3 linked regions of the Methylotuvimicrobium sp. KM2 genome follow. The protein of the gene in region 1 binds, or shares a complex with, the protein of each later gene. Links are inferred from orthologs where the notes say so. Each region holds a gene or a part of one and is shown in the gene's direction. Other genes may lie near its edges.

What was found. Proteins that work in one complex are often made in the same cells at the same time.
Region 2: the proteins of accD (region 1) and accC are in contact, whole or in part, in a solved structure (PDB 8UXZ), measured with the Escherichia coli proteins. The link is inferred for Methylotuvimicrobium sp. KM2 from one-to-one orthologs.
Region 3: the proteins of accD (region 1) and accA are in contact, whole or in part, in a solved structure (PDB 8UXZ), measured with the Escherichia coli proteins. The link is inferred for Methylotuvimicrobium sp. KM2 from one-to-one orthologs.

What each region holds. Positions count from the first base shown.
Region 1 is NZ_CP150634.1:2,846,549-2,851,284, reverse strand. The notes cover bases 1,907-4,736. They hold accD (acetyl-CoA carboxylase, carboxyltransferase subunit beta), read left to right. Parts: upstream 1,907-2,767; coding sequence 2,768-3,706; downstream 3,707-4,736. Other genes in these bases: folC (bifunctional tetrahydrofolate synthase/dihydrofolate synthase), read left to right, coding at 3,887-4,736; trpA (tryptophan synthase subunit alpha), read left to right, coding at 1,928-2,731; trpB (tryptophan synthase subunit beta), read left to right, coding at 1,907-1,931. Outside these bases: WJM45_RS11980 (phosphoribosylanthranilate isomerase), read left to right, coding at 98-724; more of trpB, read left to right, coding at 729-1,906.
Region 2 is NZ_CP150634.1:3,009,521-3,014,244, forward strand. The notes cover bases 909-3,726. They hold accC (acetyl-CoA carboxylase biotin carboxylase subunit), read left to right. Parts: upstream 909-1,554; coding sequence 1,555-2,898; downstream 2,899-3,726. Other genes in these bases: aroQ (type II 3-dehydroquinate dehydratase), read left to right, coding at 909-1,086; accB (acetyl-CoA carboxylase biotin carboxyl carrier protein), read left to right, coding at 1,091-1,534; prmA (50S ribosomal protein L11 methyltransferase), read left to right, coding at 3,004-3,726. Also shown: WJM45_RS12620 (redoxin domain-containing protein), read left to right, coding at 1-490; more of aroQ, read left to right, coding at 640-908; more of prmA, read left to right, coding at 3,727-3,885; WJM45_RS12645 (zinc-ribbon and DUF3426 domain-containing protein), read left to right, coding at 3,889-4,533; WJM45_RS12650 (class I SAM-dependent rRNA methyltransferase), read left to right, coding at 4,687-4,724. UniProt on the Escherichia coli protein: This protein is a component of the acetyl coenzyme A carboxylase complex; first, biotin carboxylase catalyzes the carboxylation of the carrier protein and then the transcarboxylase transfers the carboxyl group to form malonyl-CoA.
Region 3 is NZ_CP150634.1:4,253,982-4,258,651, reverse strand. The notes cover bases 909-3,672. They hold accA (acetyl-CoA carboxylase carboxyl transferase subunit alpha), read left to right. Parts: upstream 909-1,688; coding sequence 1,689-2,657; downstream 2,658-3,672. Other genes in these bases: rimO (30S ribosomal protein S12 methylthiotransferase RimO), read left to right, coding at 3,162-3,672; WJM45_RS17990 (replication-associated recombination protein A), read left to right, coding at 909-1,294. In the rest of the region: more of WJM45_RS17990, read left to right, coding at 1-908; more of rimO, read left to right, coding at 3,673-4,472; WJM45_RS17975 (hypothetical protein), read left to right, coding at 4,652-4,670. UniProt on the Escherichia coli protein: Component of the acetyl coenzyme A carboxylase (ACC) complex. First, biotin carboxylase catalyzes the carboxylation of biotin on its carrier protein (BCCP) and then the CO(2) group is transferred by the carboxyltransferase to acetyl-CoA to form malonyl-CoA.

The sequences.
Region 1 (4,736 bases):
AATTAAGAATTGTTGAGGTCATTTTAGCCTTAGTTTAGGGCTTTTGTTTTATGTTATTCTATCCGGCTAAATTTTTTATTAAATATCTTATCTCTTTATGCGTACTCGCGTTAAAATTTGCGGCTTTACCCGGGTTAATGACGCAGTCCGTGCGGCGCATCTAGGCGTGGATGCGATCGGGTTGGTTTTTTATCCGTCTAGCCCAAGAAATATTGATATCGATCAAGCGCTTGCGATTGTCGAGGCTTTGCCTCCCTTTACCAGTGTTGTCGGTTTGTTCGTCGACGAGCAAGAGGCGCGTATTCGTGAAGTGTTGAGCCGGGTGCCGATCGACTGTTTGCAATTTCACGGCGATGAGACGCCAGATGCTTGCGAGCTGTACAATAAGCCTTATATCAAGGCAATTAGGATGCGACAGGACGTTGATATAGCTGATTTGGCTAAACGGTATTCCGGAGCCGCCGGTTTGTTACTCGATGCGTATCATCCGGGAGTGAAAGGCGGTTCCGGAAACCGTTTTGATTGGGATTTGATTCCGCAGTCTTGTCCGAAACCGATTATTTTGGCCGGCGGTTTGGAACCCGGCAATGTCACGCAGGCAATGGAGTCGGTCGGCCCTTATGCATTGGACGTCAGCAGCGGCGTGGAATCGGAAAAAGGTATTAAGGATGCCGGTAAAATGGCGGCATTCGTAAGAATAATTAACGAGGGTAATAGAAGTTAGCAACATGACACAGCATTATAACTTGCCGGACGAGCGCGGACATTTCGGTCCTTATGGCGGAAAATTCGTTGCCGAAACATTAATGGGGCCTATTCAAGAGTTAGAAGAGGCTTATCTGCGCTATATGCAGGATCCTGAATTTTTAACCGAACTGGATGCCGATTTGCAGCATTATGTCGGGCGTCCTTCACCGCTTTACCATGCCGAACGCTGGAGTCGGCATTTAGGCGGAGCGCAGCTTTATTTGAAACGAGAAGACCTCAATCATACCGGCGCGCATAAAGTTAATAATACGATCGGACAGGCGTTATTGGCTAAGCGCATGGGAAAAACCCGGATCATCGCTGAAACCGGTGCGGGTCAGCATGGCGTGGCTACGGCTACTGTCGCTGCCAGATTGGGACTCGAGTGCGTTGTTTATATGGGGGCGGTCGATGTCGCCCGACAGTCCTTGAATGTTTACCGGATGAAACTGCTTGGCGCAAAAGTCGTTGCGGTCGAATCGGGTTCGAAGACTCTGAAAGACGCGTTAAACGAGGCGCTCCGTGATTGGGTTACCAATGTCGACAATACATTCTACATCATTGGAACGGTAGCAGGACCTCATCCTTATCCTGCGATGGTGCGCGATTTTCAAACCGTGATCGGACGTGAAGCCAAAGAGCAATGTTTGACCATGACCGGGCGGTTGCCCGATGCGCTGGTCGCTTGTGTCGGGGGCGGGTCGAACGCGATCGGTTTGTTTTATCCTTTTATCGACGATGCGTCGGTCAAAATGTACGGCGTCGAAGCGGCCGGAGACGGCGTCGAAACAGGACGTCATTCTGCTCCGCTTTGTGCGGGACGTCCGGGAGTTTTACACGGCAATCGGACTTATTTGATCGAGGATGATGATGGTGAAATCATCGAAACGCATTCAATCTCGGCGGGCTTGGATTATCCCGGCGTCGGACCCGAACATGCTTGGTTGAAAGACAGCGGGCGCGCCGAATATGTCAACATAACCGATGATGAAGCCTTGAAGGGTTTTCATGATTTAACCGAAATGGAAGGCATTATTCCTGCGCTGGAATCGAGTCATGCGATTGCTTATACGACAAAGCTGGCGCCGACCATGCCCAAAGACAGCATAATTATTATCAATCTTTCCGGTCGTGGCGATAAAGATATCATGACCTTGGCGCAACGCGAGGGAATACAACTGTGAGCCGTTTAGCCGCTAAATTTGAAGAGCTTTCCAAGTCAGGCCGTAAGGCTTTGATTCCATTTTTGACGGCCGGTGATCCGCATCCGAATTTTACCGTGCCGATGATGCATGCGATGGTGGAAGCGGGCGTTGATATTATTGAGCTTGGCGTACCGTTTTCCGATCCGATGGCGGACGGACCGGTCATTCAGAAAGCCAGTGAACGCGCCTTGGCGCATAAAATGAGTTTAAGAAAAGTACTCAATATAGTCGCCGAATTCAGAAGAAAGGATGACCAAACGCCGGTCGTGTTGATGGGGTATTTAAATCCGATCGAGGCAATGGGTTACGAAGATTTTGCCAATGCGGCGCAACGCGTCGAAATCGATGGTGTGCTGACGGTTGATTTGCCGCCTGAGGAGGCCGGTTTCTGTGTTTCGTTGCTGAAAGAACGCGGTATCGATCCGGTTTTTTTGTTGGCGCCTAATAGTAATGAAGAACGCATTCGTAAAATGGATGCGGCGGGCAGTGGCTATATTTACTACGTTTCACTCAAAGGTGTAACCGGTGCTGGGCACTTGAACACCGCCGATGTCGAGGAAAGGCTGAAGTTAATCCGTGCGAATACTCAATTGCCGATCGGTATCGGCTTCGGTGTTAAGGATGCCGAGACGGCAAAGACAGTGGCTCATTTAGGTGATGGTGTCGTTGTCGGTAGCGCCTTGATCAGTAAAATCGAAGCGAATTTGGATAATCCGGAGCAGGCCTGTTCCGAAATAGTCGATTTACTTAAAGCCATGCGCGCCGCAATGGATGAATAAGTCGTCGATCACATGAGCGAATTCGGAGTTTAAAATATGAGTTGGTTTGAAAAACTGGTCCCCTCAACAATCAGAACAGACGGGACTAACAAGAAAAAAGGCGCCGTGCCCGAGGGTTTATGGACCAAGTGTCCGAGTTGCAACGCGATTCTCTATAACAACGAATTGGAACGAAATTCCAGTGTGTGCCCTAAATGCAATCATCACATGCGGATATCGGCAAGAGTACGGTTGGAATTATTTCTCGATGAGCAGGATCAAGAAGAAATCGGTCAACATATCAAACCGACCGACCCGCTTAGATTCAAGGATTCCAAACGCTATAAAGACCGTATAAGTCAAGCGCAAAAACAGACCAAGGAAAGCGATGCTCTCGTAGTGATTAAGGGTAAGCTCAAGAATAAAGATATCGTAGCCGCCGCGTTCGATTTTAGTTTTATGGGTGGCTCGATGGGGTCGGTGGTCGGCGAGCGTTTCGTGCGAGGTGTGAATGAGAGCCTCGAAATCGGTGCGCCGTTCATTGTTTTTACCGCCAGCGGCGGCGCTCGCATGCAGGAGTCATTGTTTTCATTGTTTCAAATGGCGAAAACCAGCGCGGCCTTGACACGGTTGTCGGAAGCGGGATTGCCGTTTATTTCGTGTATGACCGACCCTACGATGGGCGGTGTTTCCGCGAGTTTGGCGATGCTTGGCGATATCAATGTCGCCGAGCCGAATGCCTTGATCGGTTTTGCAGGACCTCGCGTCATCGAGCAAACCGTTCGAGAAAAATTGCCGGAAGGTTTTCAACGTAGCGAGTTTCTGCAAGAGCACGGCGCTATCGACATGATTATCGATAGGCGTGAAATGCGCGATAAAATTGCTGCAATGCTGGCGATTTTAATGGCCTCGCGGATGGAAACGAAAATAAGCCCGAATTTAGAAGAACCTATTATCTTGGCCGAAACCGAGCCTTTGCCTGCCGTTCAGGATTAAGTGCAATTTTAAATGGCCGAATGATCTTGCTGTTGCGGTTAAGCCACGAGAAACACAACAAAAACCGGTCCGCAATAGGGCCTAAGTTTGCAGTTATTGGATGGGACAATCCACGATTTTCTATCTCGTTGGCGCTTTCGTGCTTTTTTATGTTTTTGTGGAACCGACAATTTGTCTGAGATGAAGCATTTCGATACGCTCGAGGGCTGGCTGAGGTGGCAAGAAGGTTTGCATCCGCAAACGATTGATCTAGGCTTGGAGAGAGTACAGAGGGTATTCCGAGCATTGCAACCGGATTACAATAAGCCGCCGACGATCACGGTAGCAGGAACTAATGGTAAAGGTTCATGCGTGGCCTTTTTGGAATTCATTTATCGGGCTCAAGGTTATCGAGTCGGCACCTATACTTCTCCGCATATTCTAAGTTATAACGAACGTATAAAAATTAACGGCAAACCAGTTAGCGACGATTTGATCTGTTCGGCTTTCGAGCGTATTGAATCGGTTCGAGACGGTGTTTCGTTGAGTTACTTTGAATTCGGTACCTTGGCTGCGCTCGATATTTTTTCCAGGGCCAATCTCGATGTGCAATTGTTGGAGGTAGGATTGGGCGGGCGTCTTGATGCCGTCAATATTGTGGACCCCGACGTTTCTATTATTTCCAGCATTGGGATCGATCATGCCGATTGGCTCGGCGAAACGCGCGAGCTGATTGGCCGTGAAAAAGCCGGTATTTTCAGAAAGCAAGTTCCTGCGATTATCAGCGATCCTGAGCCACCCGACTCGATATTCGAATATGCAAATGAAATCGAGGCCCCGGCTTTTTTTATCGGGTGCGATTTTGCTTACAGGAAGCAGTCGAAAGGTTGGATATGGTGTGCACCCGATCGGCAGATCGACCGATTGCCGGAACCTAATCTCAAAGGCGAGCATCAATATCGAAATGCGGCTGCTGTGGTAATGGCTGCGACCCTAATGTCTTCACGCCTCCCGATTAGTGTGGATTCGATAAGGCATGGCATCGGGTCCG
Region 2 (4,724 bases), 160 kb from region 1 along the record:
CGCCGCAGTTGTCGCTTTAGCCGGCGGAATTTGGCTACAAAATAAAACACAGCCGGAAACGCATAGTGAAACCATGGAACTACCGGATTACCGACTACCCGATTTGAACGGCAACGAACGCAGCCTATCCGAATGGCGAGGAAAAATCACCATCGTCAACTTTTGGGCAACCTGGTGCCCTCCTTGCCGCGAAGAAATCCCCGAATTTGTTGCCTTACAGCAAGAATACCAAGACCGTGGCTTGCAATTTGTCGGCATCGCTATCGAAACTAAAGAATCGGTCAAAAAATATCTCGACTTTGTCGACATCAATTATCCGATGCTAATCGCCGGCGACCAAGGCATCATCTTGACTCAACAATGGGGAAATTCTGCCGGAATCCTTCCTTTCAGCCTTATCTTCAATCAAGAAGGTCGAATAATTCATAAACAATCCGGACAATTATCCCGCAACAAGATTATCGAAATCATCGAACCTCTGATGGACTGAGAAAACATCAAATCATTCGATAAACCATGTAAATGTCTTAAAAGATCCAGTGATTACGCCTTATTTGTGTTAAATGACATAAATATGGACAAACGTGCTTAAATTAGGGAGAATTATCGGCACCGAATCTAAATTAGCACTTCAATTGCATGGCGAATATTTGCGTTATTAACGGTCCGAACTTGAATCTGCTGGGTCTAAGAGAACCTACCCATTACGGTAGCAAAACCTTAGCCGATATACAGCTGGCGATGGAAAAATCCGCCTCGACTCTGGGTCACGCGCTCCGTTTTCACCAATATAACGCCGAACACCAAATCGTGGAATTGATTCATCGATCTTTTTCCAACGATGTCGATTTTATCATTATTAATCCAGCAGCTTTTACTCATACCAGCGTGGCGATACGCGACGCATTGCTGGCGACCAAGATTCCCTTCATTGAAGTGCACCTGTCGAACGTACATGCCCGGGAAGCTTTTAGAAAACATTCCTATTTTTCGGATATTGCCGTGGGAGTTGTTTGCGGACTGGGAGCCATCGGTTACGAATTGGCCTTGACGGCCGCTCACGAGATATTAGCAAAGAGAACATAACACAATGGATATTAGAAAAATAAAAAAACTGATCGAGCTCATCGAAGAATCGGATATTGCCGAATTAGAAATCAGTGAGGGGGAAGAATCCGTCCGAATTAGTCGTTACTCGAATGCCGCCCAAGTGAACTACGCACCGGCTCAATTCGCTCCGACCACCCCATCTTCGGCACCCGCACCAAGCCCTGTAGAACCGACAGAGAAAAAAATAACCGGTCATATTGTAAAATCGCCGATGGTCGGCACTTTCTACAGGTCCGCGTCTCCCGGCGCCAAACCTTTTGTCGATATCGGACAATCGGTACAAGCAGGCGATACTCTCTGTATCATAGAAGCGATGAAAATCCTCAACCAAATCGAAGCCGATAAAACCGGTACAGTAACGCAAATATTGGTTGAGAACAGCCAACCCGTCGAATATGACCAACCTTTGTTTGTCATTGAATAACAACCCAAAGGTATTTAATCATGTTCGATAAAATAGTCATCGCCAATCGAGGCGAAATAGCCTTGCGCATCTTGCGCGCTTGCCGTGAACTTGGAGTCAAGGTTGTCGCGGTACATTCCGTGGCGGACCGGGATCTAAAACATGTTAGGCTAGCCGATGAGTCGGTTTGCATAGGCCCCGCCCCATCCACCGATAGCTATCTAAATATCCCAGCCATCATAAGCGCGGCCGAAGTCACCGATGCCGAAGCCATTCATCCGGGATACGGCTTTCTATCGGAAAATGCCGATTTTTCGGAAAAAGTAAAGCAAAGCGGCTTTGTTTTCATCGGCCCGAATGCAGATACGATCCGCATAATGGGCGATAAAATCGCCGCAAAAAAGGCAATGATAGCCGCCGGCATTCCCTGTGTACCGGGCAACGGCAATCCGTTAACCGACAATAATAAGCAAAACCTGCAAATGGCTCAGGAAATCGGTTACCCGGTTATCATCAAAGCCGCCGGCGGCGGTGGCGGACGCGGAATGCGCACCGTACATACCGAAGCCGCATTGATCAATGCCATTACCATGACGAAAGCGGAAGCGAGTGCCGCGTTCGGAAACGATACCGTGTACATGGAAAAATTCCTGGAAGATCCCCGCCATATCGAATTCCAGGTGATGGCCGATTCACACGGTAATGCGATCCATCTTGGCGAGCGCGATTGCTCGATGCAGCGAAGGCACCAAAAAGTCGTCGAAGAAGCGCCGGCACCGGGCATTACCGACGAAGAACGTAACCGTATGGGCGAATTGTGCGCCAAAGCTTGCCGCGATATCGGCTACCTGGGCGCAGGGACCTTCGAGTTCCTGTATGAAAAAGGCGAATTCTTCTTCATAGAAATGAATACGCGGGTTCAAGTCGAGCATCCGGTTACCGAAATGGTCACCGGCTTCGATATCGTTAAGGAACAATTACGTATCGCCTACGGATTACCCTTATCGATTACTCAAGAGCAAGTCAAAATTCAAGGTCATGCGATCGAGTGTCGACTGAATGCCGAAGACCCCAAGACCTTCATGCCCTGTCCCGGTACGATCCATCAATTCCACATGCCGGGCGGCCCCGGCATTCGGTGCGAAACACACATCTATAACGGCTACAAAGTACCGCCTTATTATGATTCGATGATCGGTAAGCTAATCGCGCACGGCGAAAACCGCAATAGCGCCATTGCAAGAATGACAACCGCATTGAACGAAATGGTGATCGACGGTATAAAAACGAATATACCGCTCCAAAAAGACATCATGACCGACTCCGGATTCATCGCCGGACAACGCAACATTCACTATCTTGAAAAGCTATTGGACTTAAACTAGCATGCTTGATTGGGTCGGGTCACGCTATCGCTGACCCGACCGCAAGATCCCAGCTGAGTAAGCATTTCCAGTAAATACCCTCCTTTAATCGACAATGATGGCTTTATGTCCTGGCATCAATTAAGCGTGATTACCGACGAAGTCTCGGCGCCCGAACTTTCTGATTATTTCAGCGATCTGGGCGCGGTTTCGGTTACTTACATGGACGCCGAAGACCAACCGGTCTATGAGCCCCCGCCCGGCGAAACCAAGATCTGGCCTAATACAAAAGTCATCGCTTTGTTTGAACTCGATACCCAGCCGGAAGACATTAAAGCACGAGTATTCGACGCTTTTAATCGGCATTCGCTCAAGGAGTGGTCGGCGGAAATTCTGGAAGACCAAGCCTGGGAACGCGCCTGGATGGAGTATTATCATCCGATGAAGTTTGCCGATAGACTTTGGGTTTGTCCGACCGGACAAGAGCAACAAGAGCCCGGCACGGTTTGCCTGACTCTCGACCCGGGGCTTGCCTTTGGTACCGGCACGCATCCGACTACCGCATTGTGCCTGGAATGGCTTGCCGAACATGACCTGAGCGACAAAACCGTCATCGACTACGGCTGCGGATCGGGAATATTGGCGGTTGCCGCCGTGTTGCTCGGCGCTCGTGAAGCTCATGCCATCGATATCGATCCGCAGGCACTAACGGCGACACACGACAATGCGATAAAAAACGGCATTGCCGATAAAATCCGATGCTACTTACCGGAACAATTCGCGGCCCGCACCGCCGACATCGTTATAGCCAATATCTTGGCTCAACCGCTGATCGAATTATCCGGCAAGATCGCCGCACTACTCGCTCCCTCCGGCTCTTTGGTTTTATCCGGTATTTTGAACGAACAAGCCGAAGCCGTCAGCGCAGCGTACCGGCCTTTTATTACACTCAATCCGCCGGCAATCCAAGAGGACTGGTGTCGCCTGGACGGACGAAAAGATAAATAAGCGATGTTCACACAATGCCCCGAATGTCACCACCCGCAAACGTTGACAATAGATCAATTACGCGAAACTCGGGGCATAATCCGCTGCAGCCACTGCTCGACGCAATTTGATGCACTGCAACGACTCGGCGAAACTCCGGCGGATGTTCCATTGGCCCCTTCTGAAGAACAACTACCCTGGGTACAAGACCGAAAGGCCGCTAACCCGCTTTTATGGAATTCATCGGCAGCCGCAGGCCTCATCCTGTTGTGCGGACAAATTATCTATTTCCAAGGTCCTTCGGCATTACAACACGAAAAATTCAGACCCTGGTTCATTGAAGCGTGTTCTTATTTAGGCTGTTCATTACCCGACTACAGAAACCTGACCGACTTTTCGGTTTTAACGAGCTCGCTGATCTTGACCGCCGATCAAAATTACTATTTCAAGGCCACCATCAACAATCAGGCTGAATTCGCCCAACCGTATCCGGGCATTAAACTGACTTTATTGAAGCTTTCCGGCGAACCATTCGCGCAACGCGCATTTACACCGGACAATTTAACTTTCCGCACCGACAAAATCGCGCCTCACGAAACCATCGAAATCGGTCTCGCCATCGCCGCACCCAGCGCTTCGGTCGGCGGCTATACTTTCGAACTTATATAACCCAGCATTAACAAATGTAGTGTCTACGGCCTATGCTACTGAAATAACAAAATCAAAAATCATGCAAAATTTAACTTTGTAGCGCCATAAAATTTATTATCACATATTTTTTCAATAACTTATGATAGAGAAATGTTAAAGCTGGGTTAATTCATGCCGCATCCTGAAATTTATTTAAAGAAAAACGAAGA
Region 3 (4,670 bases), 1.4 Mb from region 1 along the record:
TCCGATGCGGCTGGACGACTATATCGGTCAGTCGCATATTATCAAGCCCGGGAAACCGCTCTATGAAGCGGTTGCATCGGGCCGCTTGCATTCGATGATTTTCTGGGGGCCGCCCGGTACCGGAAAGACCACGCTGGCACGAATAATATCGGTACATTCCGATGCGCATTTCATCTCGATATCGGCGGTGTTGGCCGGCGTCAAGGATATCCGTGATGCCGTTGCCGAAGCAAAAAAAATTCGTGAAAGTGAAAATCGCCGCACGATCTTGTTTGTCGACGAAGTACATCGTTTCAACAAATCTCAGCAAGATGCTTTCTTGCCGCATGTCGAAGACGGCACGGTATATTTTATTGGCGCGACCACCGAAAACCCGTCTTTCGCATTGAATAATGCATTATTGTCGCGCGCTCGCGTTTATGTTTTGAATGCCTTGCAAGCAGTTGACTTGGCGACGGTTTTGGAAAAGGCGTTGACCGACCGCGAGCGCGGTTTAGGAGAGCAAGCCATCGAAATGACCGACGATATCAAGCGACAGTTTGTCGATGCTGCCGACGGAGATGCTCGTAGATTATTGAATTTATTAGAAATCGCGGCCGAGCTGGCGTTGGCGCACGAAAGCGGAAAAATCGACGAGATTGTTGCCGGCGAAGTGCTGAGCGGCAGTGTGCGTCGTTTCGATAAGCAAGGTGAAGAATTTTACAATCAGATTTCGGCCTTGCATAAATCGGTGCGAGGCAGTTCCCCCGATGCTTCGTTGTATTGGTTGTGCCGCATGATCGACGGCGGTTGCGACCTGGCTTATTTGGCTCGGCGCATCGTGAGAATTGCATCCGAAGATATCGGCAATGCCGACCCGAGAGCCTTGCCGGTTGCGATTAGTGCTTGGGAGGCGCAAGAAAGGCTCGGCAGCCCCGAAGGCGAATTGGCGTTGGCGCATGCCGTGGTCTATTTGGCCTGCGCGCCGAAAAGCAATGCCGTTTATATGGCATACAATGCAGCGATGCGCGATGCTCGAAATAGCGGAAGTCTCGGCGTGCCGGTGCATTTACGCAATGCGCCGACGGCATTGATGAAGTCGTTAGATTACGGAAAAGAGTACCGCTATGCGCATGATGAGCCCGATGCTTATGCCGCCGGCGAAAATTATTTTCCGGACGAAATGATCGGAACCCGTTATTACCAGCCGGTTAATCGAGGACTTGAAATTAAAATCGCAGAAAAATTAAAACATTTACGGAATTTAGATAAAATGGCCGTTTCAGGAAAGAATCAATCGGCTAGTCGCGGATGACGTTATTATAATTTGAAAAATAAAACAGATACGACTGATAAACACGGAAAAACAGTTCGTTTTTATACCTTTCGCACTTCAAATTTCGGCATTGCCTAAGGAGGCGCCGGGGTGTTCAGCAAAGGCTTTGCCAGCATGGAGCTGGCATAGAGCCTACATGGACGTATTCGCGGCGTCCTTTGACGAACACCTCGGCGCCGAATTTTGATCTACGATGATGGGTATAGCAAAGAAGCTTTTGCTGACGCGTACGAAATATTTTAGTCGTTATGGAGTTGCGATATGCAAATGCAAACAATAGAGCCCCGCGTTAATCCGTCTAATCGGCGTCATCCGTATTCCATTCATTAAGCTTGCTTTTGTTGAGCAGTAACATTAATTCATATATACCATCATGGATCTAAAATTTCTTGACTTCGAACAACCCATCGCCGAATTAGAAGCGAAGATTAGAGAACTTCGTCGTGTCGAGTTTGATAACGATATTAATATTTCCGACGCGCTCGAGCAGCTCGAAAACAAAAGTAAACTATTGACCGAATCTATTTTTGCCGAGTTGAGCGATTGGCAGATTTCGCAACTTTCGAGGCATCCTGGGAGGCCTTATACGTTCGATTATATCGATTTGATGTTTACCGATTTTCATGAATTGCACGGTGATCGGGCTTACGCCGACGATCCTGCAATCGTGTGCGGTTTGGCTCGGCTGGAAGGGCAGCCGGTCATGATAATCGGTCATCAAAAAGGCCGCGACACGAAAGAAAAGATTTATCGGAATTTCGGTATGCCAAGGCCGGAAGGTTACCGCAAGGCGTTAAGAGTCATGAAGATGGCCGAGCGTTTTGGTTTGCCGATTATTTGTTTGATCGATACGCCGGGCGCTTATCCGGGAATCGGGGCTGAGGAACGCGGGCAAAGCGAGGCGATTGCTCGAAATTTGTTTGAAATGGCGCGATTAAAGACCCCGATTATTTGCACTGTTATCGGCGAAGGCGGGTCCGGCGGCGCGTTGGCGATCGGTGTCGGAGACCGTTTGTTGATGTTGGAATACAGCACTTATTCTGTGATCTCGCCGGAAGGTTGTGCATCGATTCTATGGAAAAGTGCCGACAAGTCGCAATTGGCGGCAGAAGCGATGGGCATCACTTCCGATCGTATCCGCGAACAAGGCTTTCTTGATGAAATGGTGCGCGAGCCCGTGGGTGGTGCGCATCGAGACTTTCAAACGACGGCAATGCATTTGCGTGAGGCGTTGTTACGCCATTTGGAGCAGTTACGGACTGAGCCTCTCGAGCAGTTACTTGCACAACGCTACCAACGCATTATGAATTTCGGTGCTTATATTGAAGAGTCGGGTAAATAACTGCTTTTATATTGCGGTATTTGAGGCGTCGTTGGCAAATAATAAAGTCATTTCACCATGAAGGTTATTAAGGAAATAATAAAACAATCAATCACTTGAGTCTTTTTTGCTCTGGGTGCTGATGCAGCACAATGTTTATAGCTTGTTTTTATTACCATGAAGATAATGAAGGTATGCTGTTACCCAAGCTGGAGCTTGGGAAACAGCTAAATGGCGGGGCTGGAGTGCTGGCTTCGTCTGCGCAGGCAGGCAAAGTCAGCACTCCAGCGGCAATAATGATGATGACATATGCTGTTAATGGTTAGTGACGCATTTGAATTGATAACGCTGTATCTTCAAGTCCTTCATGCTCTTCTTGGTAAAAAATAAATGACATTTTTTGGAATCAGCACCCTTTGCTTTTTATGGTGATTTCATTTATATCGACTATTTTCCCGGCTTGTTTAGTAAGGGAATGAGGTTGTTGTAACGCGTTTTTCGAATAAAAATTTATTGAGATTGTTAATGAGTGCTCCGCATATTGGATTTATTAGTTTGGGTTGCCCTAAAGCCTTGGTCGACAGCGAACGGATATTAACCAAGCTTCGATCCGAAGGCTATGAAGTGTCCCCGAGTTACAAGGAAGCCGATTTGGTAGTCGTTAATACCTGCGGCTTTATCGATGCAGCTGTTGAAGAATCGTTGGATAGCATTGGCGAAGCATTGGCCGAAAATGGACGAGTCATTGTAACCGGCTGTCTTGGAGCCAGAGAGGAGGAGATCAGAGCCAGGCACCCGCAGGTATTGAAAATTACCGGCGCGCATGCGCTGGAAGAAGTCGTTGCGGCAGTCCATGAGCATTTGCCGCCGATACATGATCCGTTTACCAGTCTTGTGCCGCCGCAAGGGATTAAATTGACGCCCAAGCACTACGCCTATTTGAAAATTTCCGAAGGCTGCAATCACCGCTGCACCTTTTGCATCATTCCGTCGATGCGGGGCGATTTGGTCAGCCGTCCTATCAACGAAGTCATGTTCGAGGCTGAACGGCTGGCAAATGCCGGGGTTAAGGAATTACTCATCGTCTCACAGGATACCAGTGCTTACGGGCTCGATCTGAAATACCGGACAGGACAATGGCGAGGCAGGGAGATTCGGACTCGTTTTTATGAATTAGCGGAGGCCTTGGGAGACTTAGGTGTCTGGGTCAGAATGCATTATGTGTATCCCTATCCGCATGTCGACGAAGTTATCCCGTTGATGGCTGACGGTAAAATTCTGCCTTATCTGGATATTCCGTTTCAGCACGCCGATAGTCGCATATTGAAATTGATGAAGCGACCGGCGGCGGCCGAAAACAATTTAGAACGCATTAATGCCTGGCGGAAAATTTGCCCGGAGATTACGATTCGCAGTACCTTCATAGTCGGTTTCCCCGGCGAAACCGAGCAAGAATTCGAGCAATTATTACAGTTTTTAACTGAAGCACAGTTAGATCGGGTGGGTTGTTTCGCATATTCGCCGGTTAAAGGTGCGGTGGCCAACGACTTATCGGGTCAGCTTCCTGAAGCAGTCAAACAAGAAAGATTAGCCCGGTTCATGGAGCATCAGGCGCAAATCAGCGCTGCGAAATTGCGTAGGCGGATCGGGCGCGTCGAGACCGTTATTATCGATGAAGTCGTCGAAGAAGGTGCGGTTGCGCGAAGCAAAGCGGATGCGCCGGAAATCGATGGACAAGTTTTTATCGACGGCGCGGTACATCTAAAAGTCGGTGATTTTGCAACGGTGGAAATGGAGGAATCGGACGAGCATGATTTTTGGGCGCGCTTAATTTGATCGGGTGAGCCGGCTTCGACTATTCATACGGTGTTTTTATCGAAAAGTTGATTAGTGTCACATCGTTTTTTTTAACAGTATCAAATTATTGGCTTTTTAGTACTGACGTACAATGGTTTTTGTTCTCAAAATGCATACAATAGAACGCGGCTGAAATAACAATAATGGGCGGAGGTGTTATGCAATATAAAACCAGTA